Regions from separate parts of the Photorhabdus antumapuensis genome, predicted to be linked through region 1. Evidence: predicted binding sites of a transcription regulator. Region 1 holds the regulator's gene; each other region holds the start of a gene.

Region 1 (6,961 bases):
CCCTTATGCTCACGGTTTGCTGCATATCTGCCAGGAAAAAGGCTGGCTTGGTGTTGTCATGCATTTCCGTGGATGCAGTGGTGAACCGAATCGCCAGAAACGTCTCTACCATTCTGGCGAAACAAGCGATGCCCGTTATTTTCTGAACTGGTTAAAACAGACCTACGGTGATGCGCCCACCTCAGCCGTAGGTTATTCAGTCGGCGGTAATATGCTGGCCTGCTATCTGGCAGAAGAAAAAACAGATGCCCGGATCAACGCTGCCGTTATTGTTTCCGCTCCTCTGATGCTGGAAGCCTGTTCCCTGCGGATAGAAAAAGGATTTTCTCAGGTTTATGAACGCTATTTACTTAATAGCCTGAAACGTAATGCCACCCGCAAATTGTTACGCTACCCCGGTTCACTCCCCATTAATTTGTCTCAGGTAAAAAGATTGAAACACATTCGGGAATTTGACGAAATTGTGACCGCAAAAATCCACGGTTTTAAAAATGCAGCGGACTATTACCGCCAATGTAGTGCTCTGCCGCGTCTGCCTGATATTACCGTGCCACTACTGATTATCCATGCTAAAGACGATCCCTTTATGGCACCGGAAGTTGTCCCTGATCTCAAAATGTTACCCAAAAATATTGAATACCAAATGACAGAATATGGTGGACATGTCGGCTTTGTCAGTGGTTCATTGAAGAAGCCACAAATGTGGCTGGAACAACGCATCCCAAATTGGCTGTCATCTTATCTGGAGCAACCACAATGATTATTCCGTGGCAACAACTGGAACCAGAAACTCTGCTAAATTTGATAGAGAGCTTTGTCCTCCGGGAAGGCACTGACTATGGCGAAGATGAAAAATCGCTTGAGCAGAAAGTCGCAGACATACGCCATCAATTGGAACGGGGAGATGTTATGCTGGTGTGGTCTGAACTGCATGAGAGTATCAATATTGTGCCAAAAAAAATGTTCCATTCTTAACATTATGGAGTTTACTGAATGTCTGCCAAACATCCGATTATTGCCATTACCGGCTCCAGCGGTGCCGGAACAACCACCACTAGTTTAGCTTTCCGTAAGATTTTCCAGCAACTTAACATCAGTGCAGCGCAGATAGAAGGAGATAGTTTCCACCGTTACACCCGCCCTGAAATGGATGCCGCAATCCGTAAAGCCAAAGAGCAAGGAAGGCATATCAGTTATTTTGGGCCAGAAGCCAATGATTTTGGCATGCTGGAAAAAACCATGATTGATTATGGTGAAACCGGTGAAGGCCGCCGTCGGAAGTACCTTCATACCTATGACGATGCCGTTCCTTACAACCAGCTCCCCGGTACATTTACACCGTGGGAATCTTTACCCAAGCAGACCGATGTGCTGTTTTATGAAGGTCTGCACGGTGGCGTTGTCACACCACAACATAATGTTGCCAGTCATGTTGATCTGCTAGTAGGAGTCGTGCCGATTGTCAACCTTGAATGGATACAGAAACTTGTCCGCGATACCGGAGAACGAGGACACTCGCAGGAAGCTGTGATGGATTCCGTCGTGCGTTCTATGGATGATTATATTAACTACATTACGCCACAATTCTCGCGAACACATATCAACTTCCAACGTGTCCCTACCGTTGATACATCCAATCCATTCTCAGCCAAAGCCATTCCATCACTGGATGAAAGTTTTATTGTCATCCGCTTCCGTGATCTGACTCAAATTGATTTCCCATACTTGTTAGCAATGTTACAAGGCTCATTCGTTTCAAGCATTAATACCATCGTGGTCCCCGGTGGAAAAATGGGACTAGCAATGGAATTAATTATGACGCCATTGGTACAGCGATTACTGGAAGGGGAAAAGATTTGTTAATCAGCGCCTGAGGTAAATTTAGAAAATCTGGTAGCTAAATTTGCATCTTATATTATTCAGTTAAAAAAGCAGGTAACTGAAATATTAGTTACCTGATGTTATTTTTTAATCAAGAAATAATATCTTAATCTATATCTTTAACTTCAAAACTGTGGGTAATTTCAACTGATTTCCCCAACATCAACGCAACAGAGCAATATTTTTCTGCGGAAAGCATGACTGCACGTTCAACCGCTTTATCTATTAAATCCTTACCCGTAACAATAAAATGCAGATTAATATGAGTAAACAAGCGTGGCGTCTCTTCACGACGGCGGGAAGTTAACTTTACTTCACAATCTCTTATGTCATACCTGCCTTTCTGCAAAATAGAAACTACATCAATCGTACTGCAACCACCGGCTGCCATTAATACCATTTCCATTGGGCTCGGTGCCTTATCGCCGGCATTACCATCCATCATGATCTGATGACCGGAAGATGACTCCCCCAAAAGAGACAATCCTTCAACCCATTTTACCCGCGCTTGCATAAATACCTCTTAAGTCGCTCTTTGCATCCAAGCCTACTCTTTCAGTATTAAACTGGCAATCTAATGAGCGGTTTATTATGCTGAAACAACACAAGACAAGACAGAAGCCTTTTCCTGTGTTAAAAACAGAAGCGGGCCAGGTATATATAGGTTAAGATCAATACCCTAAGGTTCAAATTTCAGATAACCTATATAAAACCCTCACCTGTCGGTTTTTCAACAAACTAATATGTTAAGCTAGTGTCTTTATAAGCCAGCCTGACGAGAAGCTTTTAGATTCTCGTGTTATTTAGGCAGCGATAACAACAGAGGATGAAGCGAATGGTTCTCGGCAAGCCACAAACAGACCCCACTCTTGAATGGTTTTTGTCACACTGCCATATTCATAAATATCCATCTAAAAGTACGCTTATTCATCAAGGCGAAAAAGCAGAGACGCTTTACTACATCGTAAAAGGCTCTGTTGCGGTTTTGATTAAAGATGAAGAAGGCAAAGAGATGATCCTCTCCTATTTAAATCAGGGAGATTTCATTGGTGAACTTGGATTATTTGAAGAGGGGCAAGAGCGTACAGCCTGGGTTCGGGCCAAAAGCGCCTGTGAAGTGGCTGAAATCTCCTATAAAAAATTCCGTCAACTGATTCAGGTAAACCCGGATATTTTGATGCGTTTATCTGCCCAAATGGCAAACCGTTTGCAAACAACTTCTGAGAAAGTCGGTAATCTAGCTTTCCTGGATGTTACCGGCCGGATTGCCCAAACTTTATTGAATCTGGCGAAACAACCAGATGCAATGACCCACCCTGACGGGATGCAAATCAAAATCACACGTCAGGAAATTGGTCAGATTGTTGGCTGTTCCCGCGAAACGGTTGGTCGTATTCTGAAAATGCTAGAAGATCAAAACTTGATCTCCGCACACGGCAAAACAATTGTTGTTTACGGTACCCGTTAATTCCTGATTAATCAGCGCATTATATTGCGCTGATTTCTCTTATACTTAATTACACCAACTGGTTAATTGCCAGTTCCAACCGTTCCATTCCTTGAGCAATCTCTTCTTCACTAATAATCAACGAAGGCGTGAAACGCAATACGTCACCACCCGCACTCAACAACATTAAGCCATTTTCAGCCGCCAGTTGCAGAATATCTTTAGCTTTTCCCTGATATGGCGCTTTGAGTTCCGCACCAATCAGCAGACCGTTTCCTCGGACTTCACCAAATATCGAATATTTCTGATTGATATCATTCAGAAAATTCACCATTAAATTATGGCGTTTTTCAACTCCCGCCAGAACCGCTGGTGTATTAATAATATCAAAAGCAACATTTGCAACTGCACAAGCCAATGGATTACCGCCATAAGTTGTACCATGAGTTCCCGGCGTCATCACTGAAGCAATATTCTCTGTCGTCAACATGGCGCTGATAGGGAAACCATTTCCCAATGCTTTTGCCGTGGTAATAATGTCCGGCGTAACGTCATAATGCATATAAGAAAATAGCTTACCAGTACGTCCCATCCCACTTTGCACTTCATCAAACACCAACAACACCTGATGCTTATCGCAAAGCTCACGCAACCCATGAATAAATGCCGGTGCTGCCGGCATAACTCCCCCTTCTCCCTGAACCGGTTCTAATACAACAGCACAAGTATGGTCATCTATGACGGCCTTCACTGCATCTAAGTCATTAAAAGGTACATGAATAATATCCGCAGGTTTTGGCCCAAAACCATCAGCATATTTTAGCTGACCACCCACAGAGACAGTAAATAGGGTTCGACCATGAAAACCCTGATGAAATGCGATAATTTTGGTTTTATAAGGACTGTGACGAGTAATTGCATAGTGGCGAGCTAGTTTAAATGCTGCTTCATTCGCTTCCGCTCCTGAGTTAGCAAAAAATACCCGCTCAGCAAAAGTCGCATCAATCAGTTTCTGCGCCAGAATCAAAGCGGGTTCATTGGTGAAAATATTACTGATATGCCAAAGTTTCTCCCCTTGCTGCTTCAAAACATCTACCAACGCGGGGTGACAATGACCCAAAGCCACAACAGCAATCCCTCCCGCAAAATCAATATATTCTTTCCCATGCTGATCCCATACACGACTACCTTGCCCTCTCACCGGTATAAACTGCGCTGGTGAATAAATTGGCAACATAACTTGATCGTATGTATTTCTATCTACTGCGGTATGCTCCTTCATTTTCCCACCCGTTTTTTATATACACGCCATTCAGAAGTGAAAACATAATCACCAAATATGCATAAAAAATCAAAGATGGGCAAATGAAAAAGATGGATAAATGAAGAAATTATCGGTATCTGTTAATATCTCAGAAAGTTGCTTAGTAACTGGTGACCTTGCTCACTGAGAATACTTTCAGGATGGAACTGCACACCTTCCAGTGGTAGAGTGCGATGACGAATGCCCATAATTTCATCGACGTTGCCATTATGCTGGCTCCATGCGGTGACTTCAAATGAGGCTGGTAACGTCTCTGCGGCAATCACCAATGAATGGTAACGAGTCGCGGTCAATGGCCGGTTAAGCCCTTTGAACACACCTTGCTGATTATGATGAATAGCAGAAGTTTTTCCGTGCATCACTTCCCTGGCTTTTACCACGCGGGCACCAAACGCTTGCCCAATTGCCTGATGTCCAAGACAAACACCAAGAATCGGCAACTTATCCGAAAAATGAGAAATCGCAGACAGAGAAATGCCTGCTTCATTTGGGGTACAAGGGCCTGGGGAAATAACCAAATGGGTAGGCATCAATCTCTCAATATCTTCAAGTTGCAATTCATCATTACGCTTAACTAAAACATCTGTACCCAATTCACAAAAATATTGATATAAGTTATATGTAAAAGAATCATAGTTATCTATTATTAGTAACATAGGAGTCTATCCTACTCATTTTTATCGCTGTATTTGTTGCCCTGCCACTCCTGCAATTTGTTTATCCTGCACAACTGGCTCCAGGTAAAACGGCCTCGCGACAACGGGGCGGCTATCATAGCACATCAATATTTGTAGCATAGTACAACAAAATCAATGGCTGTTTTTTCCTCAATCAACTTACTCTCATACCCTACAAAACATGTGCCCTATTTTGATATTCAATAAGTAAAGGTAATTGTTATGAAGACAAAACTGATTATAGCATCTCTTTTTTTGCTGTCCTTCCCCACTCTGGCTGTTAACAAAGCTGCCAACATTTTCTTTCCAGAAAAAGGGGTTGTTTGTGATAAAAAAGGAAAATATTGCTCTGATCAACAAGGGCTATCGCTAAAATTAACCGAAAGATATTTAGGCAAAAAAGCGGTAGAACACCTGAAAAAAGAGTTTGGTGATGGAAAAGATGTCGACTTTTCATCTTACACTTTAAGTAACGGCGTACACTGTGAGAGTAAAGAGAAGAAATGCTACAAAGACAGATATTATCCACGAACCGAAGTAAATAAAAAATTTACCCAAAAGATGTATGAATAACTGTGAAACTGGCCTCCATTTAATGCAGGCCAGTTTGTTAATCTGATGAAAGTTAACCGGAAGACCAGAAACTGCCACAGCCAAAGTAATAGGAAAAAATTAAGGAATAATCTCCGCAGACAGAATAACGACTGGTTTAACCGGTACATTCTGATATGGGCCAACGTTTTCCGTTTTAACTTGAGAAATTTTATCCACAACATCCATACCTTTTACGACTTTACCAAATACTGCATAGCCAAAGTCACGCTGACCGTGATCAAGGAAAGCATTATCCGCTACATTAATAAAAAATTGACTGGTGGCGCTGTCTTTATCAGCGGTACGTGCCATAGAGATAGTTCCACGTAAATTACGCAGTCCATTATCCGCCTCATTTTTAATAGCGGCTTTAGTCGCTTTTTGCTGCAAATCTTTGGTAAAACCACCACCCTGCACCATAAATCCAGGGATTACCCGATGGAAGATTGTATTGTTGTAATAACCCTCATTGACGTATTCAATAAAGTTTTTCGTTGTAATTGGAGCTTTCTGGTTATTTAATTCCAGTTCAATATTACCCTCCGTTGTTGTCAGCTTCACATGAGTTTCTCCCGCCGCCAAAGCCAGAGGCGCCATTGCGCTCAGAGAGCATGCAGTTACAAGGGCTACTAAAATACGTTTAAACATTCTGGGTTCCTATATTATTAAGGTCAACAACACAAACTGAATCAATTCTAATAATCTCTTCAACATCGTGCTCAATATTTACCTACATTTACGCTATCAATCGACGGGTGCTTTGAAGAAAAATTTATCCTTTCAATAACAGGTTAGATTTTATTTCACAAACAGGATCGTCATCGGTAACAAAATAACAAGTTCGGTTCAACCCATCAGAAATATGTCATTATTTTTAATCCTGTCAACCAACAGTGGCTATCGGTATAATCTCCTTTGGCATATATTCAGTGCATTTCTCAGGGAGATAATCATTTTGACCATCAAAAACCACAACTATCATATGACCCGTTTTATCACGAGCGCACCTGATATTCGCCATCTGCCTCAAGAGATGGG
Region 2 (6,961 bases), on a different contig from region 1:
TGGTGTTAAAAACCTTCCGGGTTCTGACTATTGAGTCAAGTGTTCTGAAACCCGCAAAATCCAGTACGATATTTGCAGCAGGAATACCCGCTTTTACCAAATCTCTGCGCATAGTGACTGGTTCGTTATAACTTTGCTGAGCATTGTCGCCACTCAGGAGCAAATATTTGATTTTGTCGCTGTTATAAGCATTAATGGCTCCCTGAATACGGTACATATAGTACTGATTTGGTGCGCCAGAGAGGTAATATTTAGCAGTACCAAGTACTATACCCACTTCACGTTCAGGAAGTTGTTTGAGATCATCAAAGACATAGGGGGCTGTTTTCCAACTCATCCAGCGGTCAAGTGCAATAGCTGTCAGTATCAGCATCCCTGTGATGAATAACAGACTAGTTATCAGGCGCTTCCACATGCTTTTGCCTTATACACATTAATGACTGAATTTGTTAAAGGCTACTTTACCTGAAATTGCGAAGCAAGTTTTCTCTGTAAGAAAAAAGCTTGCGAGTAAAAGAGAACTAACAAGCTTTTTAGGTATTTTTAGTGATAAAAATCAGAATGAAGTACGTTTGTACACGCGGTATTCAGGTTTCCAGAAGTTGCGTTCAATGGCTTCATCCAGCGCTCTATCTGAGGTAACAGTCGCAACGCCCTGTATTTGTGCTTCTTTGGCGACTTGTTTAGCAATTTTGCGTGACACTTGCTGAATATCATCGATAAGTGGCAGCAACGGACCTTGACCTTCTTGAGCTAAGGGTGAGCAATCCGCCAGTGTTCGGCTTGCTGCCATCAACATACCGTCAGTAACCAGTTTGGCCCCTGATGCAATGACACCCAGACCAATGCCGGGGAAGATATAGGCATTGTTACATTGAGCGATCGGATATTCCTGATCTTTATATTTTACTGGATTAAATGGACTACCTGTTGCAACCAGGGCGGCACCATCCGTCCAGTTGATGATATCTTCGGGACGGGCTTCAACACGGGAAGTTGGATTCGATAATGGCATGACGATTGGACGTTCACAATGTTTATGCATCTCACGGATGATCTCTTCTGTAAACAAACCTGCCTGACCTGAAACACCAATCAATACCGTCGGTTTAGCATTACGGACAACATCAAGCAGCGAGATTGAATCGCTGTTTACATCCCATTTAGTCAATGAGTCGCTTTTCTGCACCAGCTTGTTCTGGAAATCCAATAGGTTTGGCAGCTTGTCTGTCAATAAACCGAAACGGTCAACCATGAAAATACGGGCCCGAGCCTGTTCTTCACTTAAACCTTCTGATTTCATCTGGGCGACGATCTGTTCTGCAATGCCGCAACCAGCAGAACCGGCTCCAAGGAAAGTAACTGTTTGATCTTTCAATTGACGGCCTGCGGCGCGACTAGCGGCAATTAAGCTACCTAACGTAACGGCGGCGGTTCCCTGAATATCATCATTAAAGCAACAGACCTCGTGGCGATAGCGATTAAGCAAAGGCATGGCATTTTTTTGTGCGAAATCTTCAAATTGCAGCAGTACATTTGGCCAGCGGCGTTTAACCGCCTGAATAAATTCATCTACGAATTCATCATACTCTTCACCGGTGATACGCGGGTGACGCCAGCCCATATATAACGGGTCATTCAGGCGTTGCGGGTTGTTGGTGCCTACATCCAGGACGACTGGCAGTGTATAAGCCGGGCTGATACCACCGCAGGAGGTATACAAGGAGAGCTTACCGATAGGAATACCCATCCCGCCAATGCCTTGATCACCTAAACCGAGGATACGTTCACCATCGGTAACAACGATAACTTTTACATTTTGTTTGGTCGCATTTTGCAGCATGTCATCAATATGTGTTTTGTTTGGATATGAGATGAACAGGCCACGGGCACGGCGGTAAATATCGGAAAAGTGCTCACAAGCTTCACCGACGGTTGGGGTGTAGATGATCGGCATCATTTCGTTCAAATGCGCATCCAGCAGGCGGTAGAACAGGGTTTCGTTAGTGTCCTGAATATTTCGCAGATAAATGTGCTTATCTGCATCATTTTTGAAATCAAGATATTGCCGATAGGCACGTTCAGCTTGTTCTTCGATGGTTTCGACCGCCTCCGGTAATAAACCGTGAAGATTAAAGTTGCTGCGTTCTTCATCAGTGAAAGCGCTGCCTTTATTCAGCAGGGGGAATTCCAACAGAATGGGGCCAGCATAGGGAATATATAGTGGACGTTTACTTTCGTGTTCCAGTTCCATGAATCTTACTCTTTGAACTAAATGGATAAATAAGGTTAGATAGATCCTAAGAGATAGGAAAAATATGTACAGTAAATGTTACTTAATTAGAGGTATCATGAGCCAAAATGAGAGATAACATCCAAGTTTGGCTAATAAACTGTTACGGTAATTGTTTTTTACAGCGGAAAACCCTCTATCTGCATAGAGGGAAAAATGAATTTTCCACTGAATTCAGAAAGTGTAGTAATCAAATTTGCTGCAACCGAGCGCAGCAAGTATAGATTGAGTCGCACTCCGTTGTGATAAATCGCTGTGTTTTCCCTCAACCAACACCGCTCTTTCGATAGCCAGGCAATCACCACCAGAAATATTCATCAGAATCAGCGCTGCTTGTAATGGGGGTAAGCTTGGGTTAAATGCGGCATTTTCTGCATAACGTCCAGGATAAATTTTTCCATCTTTTCCCAGAAGTGCGGTACCACTGTAGGAATTACTGTATGGGGCATAGCTCTGGTTTGCTGCATCTAATGCTGTTAGTACTAATTTATCCGTGGTTTCTAGTTTATAACCATGATTGACCGGGTCCATCAACAAAGTTGTGATGCCCAGATCGTTTGGGCCAAAGGAATCCGGCAGATAATGATCTAATGTTGAAGGTGTCTGCTTTGGCAGATGAATCTCTAATTGTGTACCACTATTAAGTTCATTCATAAATTGACGGCAGTGGCCGCACGGAGAGTAATTCACAGTAACGGATGCCAGTTTCTTCTCGCCCAATAACCAAGCGTGAGTAATCGCACATTGTTCAGCATGAATCGTTTGCTGTAGTGGTACGCCAGCAAATTCCATATTAGCGCCAAAATAGAGGTTTCCGCTTTCACCACGGGCAATTGCACCAACATTAAAATGTGATATCGGTGTCAGAGAACATGCCGCTGCGAGTGGCAATAAGGCGATAGCCAAGGTGTCATCGTCAAAACCGCAGGCTTTCTTAATAGATTCAGCCTGATCAGCAGTGAGCATGGCAGGAAAGTCGTTGTTTCCTGCGTAAGGTAAAAGTGCATCCTGTAGTTTAGATGGCAGCTGTACCCATATAGGGTGAAAACGAGCTTGCATAGCGTGATCTCCGAATTAACTTAAGATCATTCTAAGTTGTCTGATGAGATTTGTAATGTGATAAATATCATATAGATGATGAGATTTATGTAATTTAAGTTGGTAATCGAGCGATTATTATCAAATTTCCTAACAGATAAACTAGCTAAATAGGTATAGCAGCACCGGGAATACAAACGGGGCGGTTAGTGAAGTAATGATACCGCAGGTCATCAATGCCAATGAGCTGTATGCGCCTTCAACAAAATTGACTTCTGCACAGCGGGCAGTACCTAAAGCATGTGATGCCGTTCCCATTGCCAAACCGCGGGATGCTTTGGTTTTTACCTGTAAGAAATCGAACAGATTATGACCAAATATTGCCCCAAGAATGCCAACAAAAATGACGCAAGCAGCACTGATTGCAGGAATACCGCCAATGGCATCTGCTACTGCCATTGCTATTGGTGTTGTGACGGATTTAGGCAGTATCGAAGCGGCCATTTCAGGCGTTGCGCCCATCCACAAAGCAATAGCCGTGCCTGTCACCATAGCGGCAATACTGCCGATAAAACAGATGCTAATAATGGATTTCCATTGGGCACGGATCTGGTGTAGCTGCTCATATAGAGGAAATGCCAGCGCAACTACGGCGGGTTGAAGTAGATCATTCAGAATTCGGCTGCCGGCAAAATAGTGCTCATAAGGCGTGTGGGTTATTAACAATATTGGAATAAGGACGGCAATAGAAACCAATAAGGGGTTCAGAATGGGAATTTTGCATCGTAGTGAAAGTTTTCTTGCGGTGTAAAATACAATCAATGTTAATGGTAATGACCACCAAATGTGACTTAACATTTTTATTTCTCTTGTTTCTGTTGTTCACTCTTAATTTCTGATGCGGAGCCCATAATCGGGCGTTCACGATGAACATAATGGGAACTGTGAGCAACGATAATCATAACAATTGCGGTACTGATCAGGCATGAAAAAACAATCGGAATTATCTGTTGGCTGAGTTGATCGTAATAATTCATCACGCCCACACCGATAGGCAGAAACAGCAAGGTCATATTTTTTAGTAACAGACTACAGCCCGGTTTTGCCCAATGAGCAGGAATGAGCTGGAAAGCTAATAAAACGAACAAGATCAACATGCCGATAATACTGCCGGGAATAATGATGGGTAATAGGGCAGAGATGGCATTACCTGCCAGCAAACACAAATAAATCAAAATAAATGCTCGCAGGTACTGCCAACCAATAATCAGTACTTCACGAAACGACATCACAAAATTCCTAATTCCGGTGAGGAATTCATCATACAATTAACCTTGGGAATGTGCCATAGATCACATTCAAAAAAAGCGGGGACCATTGCTGATCCCCGTGGGTAAAATATCAATGAAATAAATTGACTGTTATTTCACTTGCATACCGGGTTGGGCGCCACTGTCTGGGCTGAGTAAGAAGATATCTTTTCCACCAGGTCCGGCCGCCATAACCATACCTTCCGAAATACCAAAGCGCATTTTGCGTGGTGCCAGGTTGGCAACCATGATGGTTAAACGGCCTTCCAGCGCTTTTGGATCAGGATAACTGGAGCGGATACCAGAAAATACCTGGCGGGTTTCGCCACCAAGATCCAGCATCAGTTTCAGCAACTTATCTGAGCCTTCAACAAAATCAGCCTGTTTAATAAGGGCTACGCGCATATCAACTTTGGCAAAATCATCAAAGGTGATCGTGTCCTGAATTGGATCTTCTGCTAGTGGACCGCTGACTTTTTGTGGTGCGTTGATGCTCTCTTTAGATGCCGCAACCATAGCGTCCACTTTATCCATATCAATGCGATTGAACAGGGCCTTAAAGGCAGAAACTTGATGATCCAGCAGCGGTTGTTCAATACCATGCCAGGTGAGTTCGGTATTCAGGAAAGCTTCTGTACGTTCTGCCAGACTTGGCAAAACGGGTTTCAGGAAAGTCATCAAAACGCGGAACAGGTTGATGCCCATTGAACAGATGGCTTGAAGATCCGCATCACGGCCTTCTTCTTTTGCCACCACCCACGGCGCTTGTTCATCCACATAACGGTTTGCCAAATCAGCCAGTGCCATGATTTCACGGACTGCTTTACTGAATTCGCGGTTATTAAACTCTTCTTCAATCACCTTTGCCCCATCAATAAACTGTTGGTAAAGCGCCGGATCAGCCAGTTTATCCGCCAGCTTGCCGTTAAATCGTTTATTAATGAAGCCTGCATTACGGGAGGCCAGGTTAACAACTTTATTAACGATATCGCTGTTAACACGCTGAATAAAATCTTCCAGATTCAGATCGATATCATCAATGCGAGAAGAGAGTTTGGCTGCATAGTAATAACGCAGGCAGTCTGCATCCAGATGGTCCAAATAAGTGCTGGCTTTAATAAAAGTACCGCGGGATTTGGACATTTTCGCACCATTGACGGTGACATAGCCGTGAACAAACAGATTGGTTGGCTTACGGTAACCGCTGCCTTCCAGCATGGCAGGCCAGAACAGGCTGTGGAAATAAACAATGTCTTTACCGATAAAATGATAAAGATCAGCGGTGGAGTCTTTTGCCCAGAACTCATCAAAGCTCAGATTTCCACGTTTATCACATAGGTTTTGGAAAGAGCCCATATAGCCGATAGGGGCATCCAGCCAGACATAGAAATATTTGCCCGGCGCATCAGGAACTTCAAAGCCGAAATAGGGGGCATCACGGGTGATATCCCACTGTTGTAAACCGGATTCAAACCATTCCTGCATTTTGTTAGCAACTTGTTCCTGTAATGCACCGGAGCGGGTCCATGCTTGCAACATGTTACTGAATGCAGGCAGATCGAAGAAGAAGTGCTCTGTTTCACGCATTTCTGGCGTTGCACCGGAGACGGCAGAACGTGGGTTGGTCAGTTCAGTCGGACTGTAGGTTGAACCGCAAACTTCGCAGTTATCGCCATACTGATCTTCTGCCTTACATTTCGGGCAGCTACCTTTCACAAAGCGATCCGGCAGAAACATATTTTTCTCAGGATCATATAACTGAGAAATAGTACGATTCTTAATATGACCGCTTTTTTTCAGTTCGAGATAGATTTTAGTTGATAACGCTTTATTCTCTTCGCTATGCGTAGAGTGATAGTTATCATAGCTAACTGAAAAGCCAGTAAAATCCTGATGATGCTCTTGGTTCACCGTTGCGATCATCTCTTCAGGAGCAATACCCATTTGCTGAGCTTTCAGCATGATTGGTGTTCCATGAGCGTCATCGGCACAGATAAAGTGAACCTCTTTGCCGCGCATTCGTTGAAAACGGACCCAAATATCTGCTTGGATATGTTCCAGCATGTGACCAAGATGGATTGGACCGTTAGCATATGGCAACGCGCACGTCACCAATAATTTTTTTGCGACTTGAGACATAATAAGGATCTGACTTCCAATAAGTGAAAAAGGGAGTTTGATGTTAACCGATCAAAAAAATTGTCGCTAGGGTAAGGTTTAATCTTAATGGGTTTTGTTGGATAAAAACTGAATCAGTGAGCGGGAAGCGGGTTTTTGTCGCTAATCTTATCCGAACGCATTGGGTTCTGTTATCATGAAA
Region 3 (6,961 bases), on a different contig from region 1:
ATTGTTTTGCCGCTATTCCAGTATTGTGGATTACGTTCAATCACAATCCGCTCATTCACCACCCACTCTTTCAACAAATACGCCCCATTACCCACATAATTTTCTGGCAGCGTCCATTTATTACCCAATTTTTCGACCAAATCCTTTTTCACTGGTTTCATTGCCGTATGACTGAGCATATTGACGAAATAAGGCACGGGATGTGTCAGAGTCACCTGCAAACGATGATCATCCAGCGCTTTAACCCCCAACTGGTCAGGTGATTTTTTACCTTTCAGAACATCATCAATGTTTTCAACATAAGCATATTGAAGATAGCTGGCATAAGGTGAACCCACATGTGGATCAGACAAACGTTGCCAGCTATACACAAAATCATGTGCAGTGACGGGTGTTCCATCACTCCATTTAGCATTATCACGCAGATAAAAAGTCCATACCTTGTAATCCTGATTTTCCCAATGGGTCGCAACGCCTGGCACAACCTCTCCCTCGGAGCCTGTACTCACCAACCCTTCCAGGAGATTAAGAATAATGTTGGATTCTGGTACACCTTCGACTTTATGTGGATCAAGCGAAGCAACTTCTGCGCCATTATTAATAATAATCTGCTGTTTATCCGCAAGTTTTACACCATCTGGAAGTTCAGCGGCAGACACGGCTGTAACAGGAAACGCTGATAATAAAAATATACAGGAAATAAACTTATGTAATTTTAATTGTTTGATCTTCATTTTTTACCTCCAGTTTGATGGACCAGTTCATTCCACATATCCAATCAAGTCCGGTATCTTCACATTATTTAGCCCAAAGTAACGGATTAAATATTAAAGGCAACTTATCATATCAATTGTTAAAATATCGCTCTCATATTGCAAAAATCATCCTTACAAACAACTTAGTACGACTTATTACATTAATTGATAAAATATCCCAAAATTTATTATAAGCAATTGATACATATAGCATTATCAACTTAAAACTTCACTAAAATAGTAAACAAAGCTAGACCAAAGATGAAAATAAACATAATTTTAACAAATTGCAATCAATGCAAATTAAAAACCTACATTCATCACAAAACAGTGGTGGAAGCAACCAGTTACACATTGAACTAACAGGAAAGAATAATTTAGAAAAATATTGGGTTATTTGTATAAAATTCAGGAAGTACCGGTAAAAGAAGTGAGAAAAGCCTATGAAATAGGCTTTATAATAAAAATGATAAGAATATTATAATTTGTAGTTTCACTTGAAAGAAAGCTAACACCTTTTATCGTAAATCATATCAAAGCAACCCTGGGAATAGCGCTCTGATCCCTGTCACAATCAGTTCAATTCCCAAAGACATCAATAGCAGTCCCATAATTCGGGTGATAACGTTAATACCTGTTTGCCCAAGATATTTGACGACTAAAGGTGCAGCTCGAAATAATAACCAACAGCAAAAAGCAAACAACGCGCTGGTAAGCACCAACCCAATAAAATTCTGCCATCCCTGATAACGAGAACTCCAGACAATACAAGAACTGATTGCACCGGGACCTGCCATTAACGGCAATGCCAGCGGCACAACACCAACACTTTCTCTAATGGCTGTTTCTGATTTTTCCTGCTTATTCTGTTTATCCTCTCCAAGTTTACCGTTAATCATCGACATCGCGATGGTCACAACCAAAATCCCACCGGCAATACGAAAAGAATCAATGGAAATGCCAAACATACGCAGTATCGAGTCACCTAACAGCAAAGATGTCCATAAAATGATGGCAACAGAAATATTGGCAATAAAGTTAGTTCTATTACGAACCGATTGAGCTTGGTAATGAGTCATACTGATAAAAACTGGCAAAATACCAACAGGATTGACCAGTGCAAACAGCCCAACAAAAAACTTAATGTAACCAGGCAGATCCAGCAGTAAGTCACCCACAAAAAACCTCTATTGAGTCACGCTGTGTTATTAAAAATATTCTCATGATCGCTCTCCCTAAAATAATAGAAAACTTAATTTTTTCTTCACTTTATACTGGCAAAGTTCGATTTTCCATCGACCACAACGCATTTTTTAATTTAAAATATCTTATATAACAAGTTGTTAACCCGATATTTCCATTAGATTAAAAATTCAACCTCTTAACGCTATTTACAGCCCAATCAATAATAATTATCACTGACCCAAGCTGAAAGGAGTCAGCTTTGGAATTTATGTGATTAAGATCAATATATATTTAATACCAAATGATAACCTGTAGTTACCAAAAAATCACCAAGCTAAATAGTCTAAAAAATACTTATTCATTGATATTAAAAGATTTTTAATATTTTTCAGGAGTACTTCTTTATGACTGTAACTCATGTTACTGAACTGAACGAACTGGTTGCCAGGGTAAAAAAAGCACAACGTGAATTTGCTAATTTTTCTCAGGAGCAAGTTGACAAAATCTTCCGCGCCGCGGCCCTTGCAGCGGCAGATGCACGTATCCCTTTAGCAAAATTAGCCGTAGCAGAATCCGGTATGGGCATTGTCGAAGACAAAGTAATCAAAAACCACTTTGCTTCCGAATATATCTATAACGCTTATAAAGATGATAAAACCTGCGGCATTTTGTCTGAAGACAAAACATTCGGCACCATCACTATCGCTGAGCCTATTGGCTTAATCTGCGGTATCGTGCCAACCACCAACCCAACATCTACCGCTATTTTCAAGGCCCTCATCAGCCTAAAAACCCGTAACGGCATTATTCTCTCACCCCACCCACGCGCCAAAAAAGCAACAACCAAAGCAGCAGAATTGGTTCTGAGGGCTGCGGTCGCGGCTGGTGCGCCAAAAGATATTATTGGCTGGATTGATGAACCCTCCGTTGAGCTTTCCAATGCATTGATGCACCACCAGGACATCAATCTAATCCTGGCGACCGGTGGTCCAGGTATGGTAAAAGCGGCATACAGCTCTGGTAAGCCCGCAATCGGCGTCGGTGCCGGTAACACCCCGGTTGTCATTGATGAATCAGCTGATATTAAACGTGCTGTTGCATCTATTCTGATGTCCAAAACCTTTGACAACGGCGTCATCTGCGCTTCAGAACAATCCGTTATCGTGGTGGATGCCGTTTATGATCAGGTGCGTAAACGTTTCTTTACTCATGGCGGTTATCTGTTACAAGGCAAGGAACTGAAAGCTGTTCAAGATATCATTCTGAAAAACGGCAGTCTAAATGCAGAAATTGTTGGTCAATCTGCAACAAAAATTGCTGAAATGGCAGGCATTAATGTTCCTGAAAGGACCAAAATCTTGATTGGAGAAGTGAGTTTGATTGATGAAGCAGAACCCTTTGCTCACGAAAAACTGTCTCCATTGCTCGCTATGTATCGTGGTAATAGCTTTGAAGATGCCGTAGAAAAGGCAGAAAAATTGGTTGAAATGGGCGGAATTGGTCACACTTCCTGCTTGTATACCGATCAGGACAATCAAGCGGCACGAATCAAGTATTTCGGCGATAAAATGAAAACAGCCCGTATTCTAGTGAATACCCCTGCTTCTCAGGGCGGTATCGGTGATCTCTACAACTTCAAACTTGCTCCATCTCTGACACTAGGTTGCGGCTCTTGGGGAGGAAACTCCATCTCTGAAAATGTAGGGCCCAAACATCTCATCAATACCAAAACCGTGGCGAAAAGAGCAGAAAATATGCTGTGGCATAAACTTCCGAAATCAATTTACTTCCGTCGCGGCTCCCTGCCTGTGGCGTTAGCAGAAGTTGCAACCGATGGTGCAAAACGCGCTTTTATCGTAACAGATCGGTTCTTATTTAATCATGGTTATGCTGATCAAGTCACTGATGTGCTGAAATCCCACGGGATAGAAACAGAAGTTTTCTTTGAAGTTGAAGCAGACCCCACCCTAAGCACTGTTCGTAAGGGTGCGGAACAAATGCACTCATTCAAACCGGACATCATTATTGCCCTAGGGGGAGGCTCCCCAATGGATGCGGCCAAAATTATGTGGGTGATGTATGAACACCCTGAAACTCATTTCGAAGAGCTAGCTCTACGGTTTATGGATATCCGTAAACGCATCTATAGATTCCCCAAAATGGGGGTTAAAGCGAAAATGGTAGCCATTACCACAACTTCCGGTACAGGTTCTGAAGTGACACCATTTGCGGTTGTCACTGATGATGCAACCGGTCAGAAATATCCACTGGCTGATTATGAATTGACACCTAATATCGCTATCGTTGATGCCAATCTAGTCATGGATATGCCGAAATCACTCTGTGCTTTTGGTGGACTAGATGCCATTACCCACGCTTTGGAAGCTTATGTATCAGTTCTGGCAAACGAATACTCTGACGGACAAGCACTGCAAGCGCTAAAACTACTGAAAGAGTTCCTCCCAACCAGCTATCATGAAGGGGCCACTAACCCAGTTGCCCGTGAACGGGTTCATAATGCGGCAACTATTGCAGGGATTGCATTTGCTAATGCCTTCTTGGGGGTATGTCACTCTATGGCGCATAAACTGGGTTCTGAGTTCCATATCCCGCATGGACTGGCTAACGCATTGCTGATTTGTAATGTTATTCGCTATAACGCTAATGATAATCCAACCAAACAGACTGCATTCAGTCAATATGATCGCCCACAAGCCCGCCGTCGTTACGCTGAAATTGCCGATCATCTCGGTTTATCTGCTACTGGTGACCATACTGTCACAAAAATTGAAAAACTGTTAGCCTGGCTGAAAGAGCTCAAGTCTGAGCTAGGTATCCCGACATCTATCCGTGAAGCGGGAGTTCAAGAAGCTGACTTCCTGGCAAAAATTGATAAGTTATCCGAAGATGCCTTCGATGACCAATGTACCGGTGCTAACCCACGCTACCCGCTGATTTCTGAGCTGAAACAATTGCTGTTGGATTCATACTATGGACGCGAATTCACAGAAACTGTTACGACAGAAGAAAGCCGGTAAGAACAAATTTATTAATTGATTAAATACCACTTAAGGGTGCTGATATCAGCGCCCTTTAACTTACCGCTGCCCTATTCTTAATACAAACTCTCAAACAGAGCATCCGACCGCTTCACAAAAAGTCTATCCATTACACGCTATCCTTTCTGTTTTTCCTCGCCTCACTAATAGCATCCATATAGTGCTTACGGCAAACAGACATATACTTTTCATTGCCACCGATATCAACTTGCTCGCCATCATAAATAGCCGCACCTTCGCTATCAAAACGTAATGCACGGTTCGCTTTACGTCCACAATAGCAAATAGTTTTCAATTCAACTAACTTATCAGCCCACGCCAGAAGATACTGGCTACCACTGAAAAGCTCGCCTCTGAAATCAGTTCTCAGCCCATAACAAAGAACCGGAATATCATCGTAGTCGGTCACCTTACATATCTGTTCGATCTGTGCTTTCGTGAGAAAATGGCACTCATCAATAAGCACACAATGCACTTTTTCCTGCTTATTTTCATTTCTGATCAACTCACCAATATCTGTCTGTTGACTAAACAGAAGTGCATCAGAAGATAATCCAATCCGAGAATTGACTTTTCCATTTTCAAACCGGGTGTCAATTTCTGCGGTAAACACCAGCGTTCTCATCCCTCTTTCATTATAGTTATAAGAGGATTGCAACAAAGATGTCGATTTTCCAGCATTCATTGCGGAGTAATAAAAATAAAGTTGAGCCATCAACCCTGCCCCTTAACAAAATTTATAAAGCCATATAGTCAGATGAGTTTACCATAAACTTTAGTCGTGATTATCCATCTCAGTAAGCTGCACCGGTTGATATACCGAAATATTTAGCTTAGTGATGTCTTAATGATTCATGGCCACCATCACACCAGCCGAGTAATAAAGCACATTTGAATGACAAATGCTCATGTTTAAATTAAGAAATGAAAGCCAGACTGATTTGTTGCATATCGTATGCAAATTAATAATGTGCGTGATTTACTTCCAGAAAACGGTAACAGTAAATCAGCGATAACTCATGGATTAGTCATAAGTTTTTTTTAACTTAGTATTATTCTGCTTTAGCAGGTATGATAAGAAACAGTTAAAATTACTTACCGATTTAGTATATACCTGGTTTATAAATTAGAGAGATTATCATGTCCCCTCTTTGTTAAAGGTACCCTGAACATGTTATTGGGGAATGACAATCGAAATAGCTGTATAAAAAGCGCTATATAACTTTTGTAAAGAAATTACGTTTAAAAAAAAAGAGCTATTTTATCCGAATATGAGAAATTGACTATTGCAGAAAATAAAATAGCATTCTATTATTATATCCACATCAGCCATCATCATTAATAATTTGAGACCAGGACAATGAGCGATTTAAAAACCCTAAATAACATCCGTACTTTACGAGCCCAAGCAAGAGAATGTCAACTTGAGTTCTTAGATGAAATACTTGAAAAACTGCTCGTCGTTGTTGAAGAACGTCGTGAAGAAGAAAGTCAGGTACAAGCTGAATTAGAGGAACGTACACGTAAATTGGAAGAAGTTCGCAAAATGATTCTTGACCAAGGAATTGATCCAAGCGAATTGCTTCAGACAATGAGCTCCGGCAAATCTGCTGGTAAAGCAAAACGTCCTGCACGTCCAGCTAAATACCAATATGTTGATACAAACGGTGAAACTAAAACTTGGACTGGCCAAGGACGTACACCTGCTGTTATCAAAAAAGCAATTGAAGATGAAGGAAAAACGCTGGATAGTTTCTTACTCTAATTCATTGTTTTTCAAGTTAATTTAATTAAAAACACCCTTTTAAAATAGAAGGGTGTTTTTATTATTAAACAACTTAGCTGACAAAAGAATTAACGTCTATCGTATAAACGAGTATAAGTATCCTTGAGAAGAATTTAGTCAAGTTGCCCGTTTTTTGTATCATTTCTTTATGATAAAGCAAGGCTAGTTACTCACTT

The links. Region 1 encodes CRP, which controls carbon source genes, mostly activating them, when cyclic AMP is high. Its sites were predicted from a motif close to ATGTGANNNNNNTCACAT; they were not measured.
Region 2: cdd (cytidine deaminase) is a predicted target of CRP. The motif match lies at 3,408-3,425, and genes of this name have one in related genera.
Region 3: adhE (bifunctional acetaldehyde-CoA/alcohol dehydrogenase) is a predicted target of CRP. The motif match lies at 2,209-2,226, and genes of this name have one in related genera.

What each region holds. Positions count from the first base shown of each region.
Region 1 is NZ_JAHZMK010000023.1:30,114-37,074, forward strand. It holds gene KZ793_RS09470 (hydrolase) at 1-760, shown strand, start outside; gene KZ793_RS09475 (YheU family protein) at 757-975, shown strand; gene KZ793_RS09480 (phosphoribulokinase) at 994-1,863, shown strand; gene KZ793_RS09485 (OsmC family protein) at 1,988-2,395, opposite strand; gene crp (cAMP-activated global transcriptional regulator CRP) at 2,717-3,349, shown strand; gene argD (bifunctional acetylornithine/succinyldiaminopimelate transaminase) at 3,399-4,610, opposite strand; gene KZ793_RS09500 (aminodeoxychorismate synthase component II) at 4,733-5,308, opposite strand; gene KZ793_RS09505 (YcgJ family protein) at 5,552-5,902, shown strand; gene ppiA (peptidylprolyl isomerase A) at 6,002-6,571, opposite strand; gene yihA (ribosome biogenesis GTP-binding protein YihA/YsxC) at 6,879-6,961, shown strand, end outside.
Region 2 is NZ_JAHZMK010000015.1:78,054-85,014, forward strand. It holds gene sanA (outer membrane permeability protein SanA) at 1-415, opposite strand, end outside; gene KZ793_RS06375 (NAD-dependent malic enzyme) at 557-2,254, opposite strand; gene cdd (cytidine deaminase) at 2,468-3,352, opposite strand; gene KZ793_RS06385 (CidB/LrgB family autolysis modulator) at 3,494-4,189, opposite strand; gene KZ793_RS06390 (CidA/LrgA family protein) at 4,192-4,620, opposite strand; gene metG (methionine--tRNA ligase) at 4,753-6,780, opposite strand.
Region 3 is NZ_JAHZMK010000036.1:20,731-27,691, reverse strand. It holds gene KZ793_RS15045 (ABC transporter substrate-binding protein) at 1-734, opposite strand, end outside; gene KZ793_RS15040 (YchE family NAAT transporter) at 1,289-1,933, opposite strand; gene adhE (bifunctional acetaldehyde-CoA/alcohol dehydrogenase) at 2,345-4,978, shown strand; gene KZ793_RS15030 (thymidine kinase) at 5,109-5,714, opposite strand; gene hns (histone-like nucleoid-structuring protein H-NS) at 6,360-6,764, shown strand.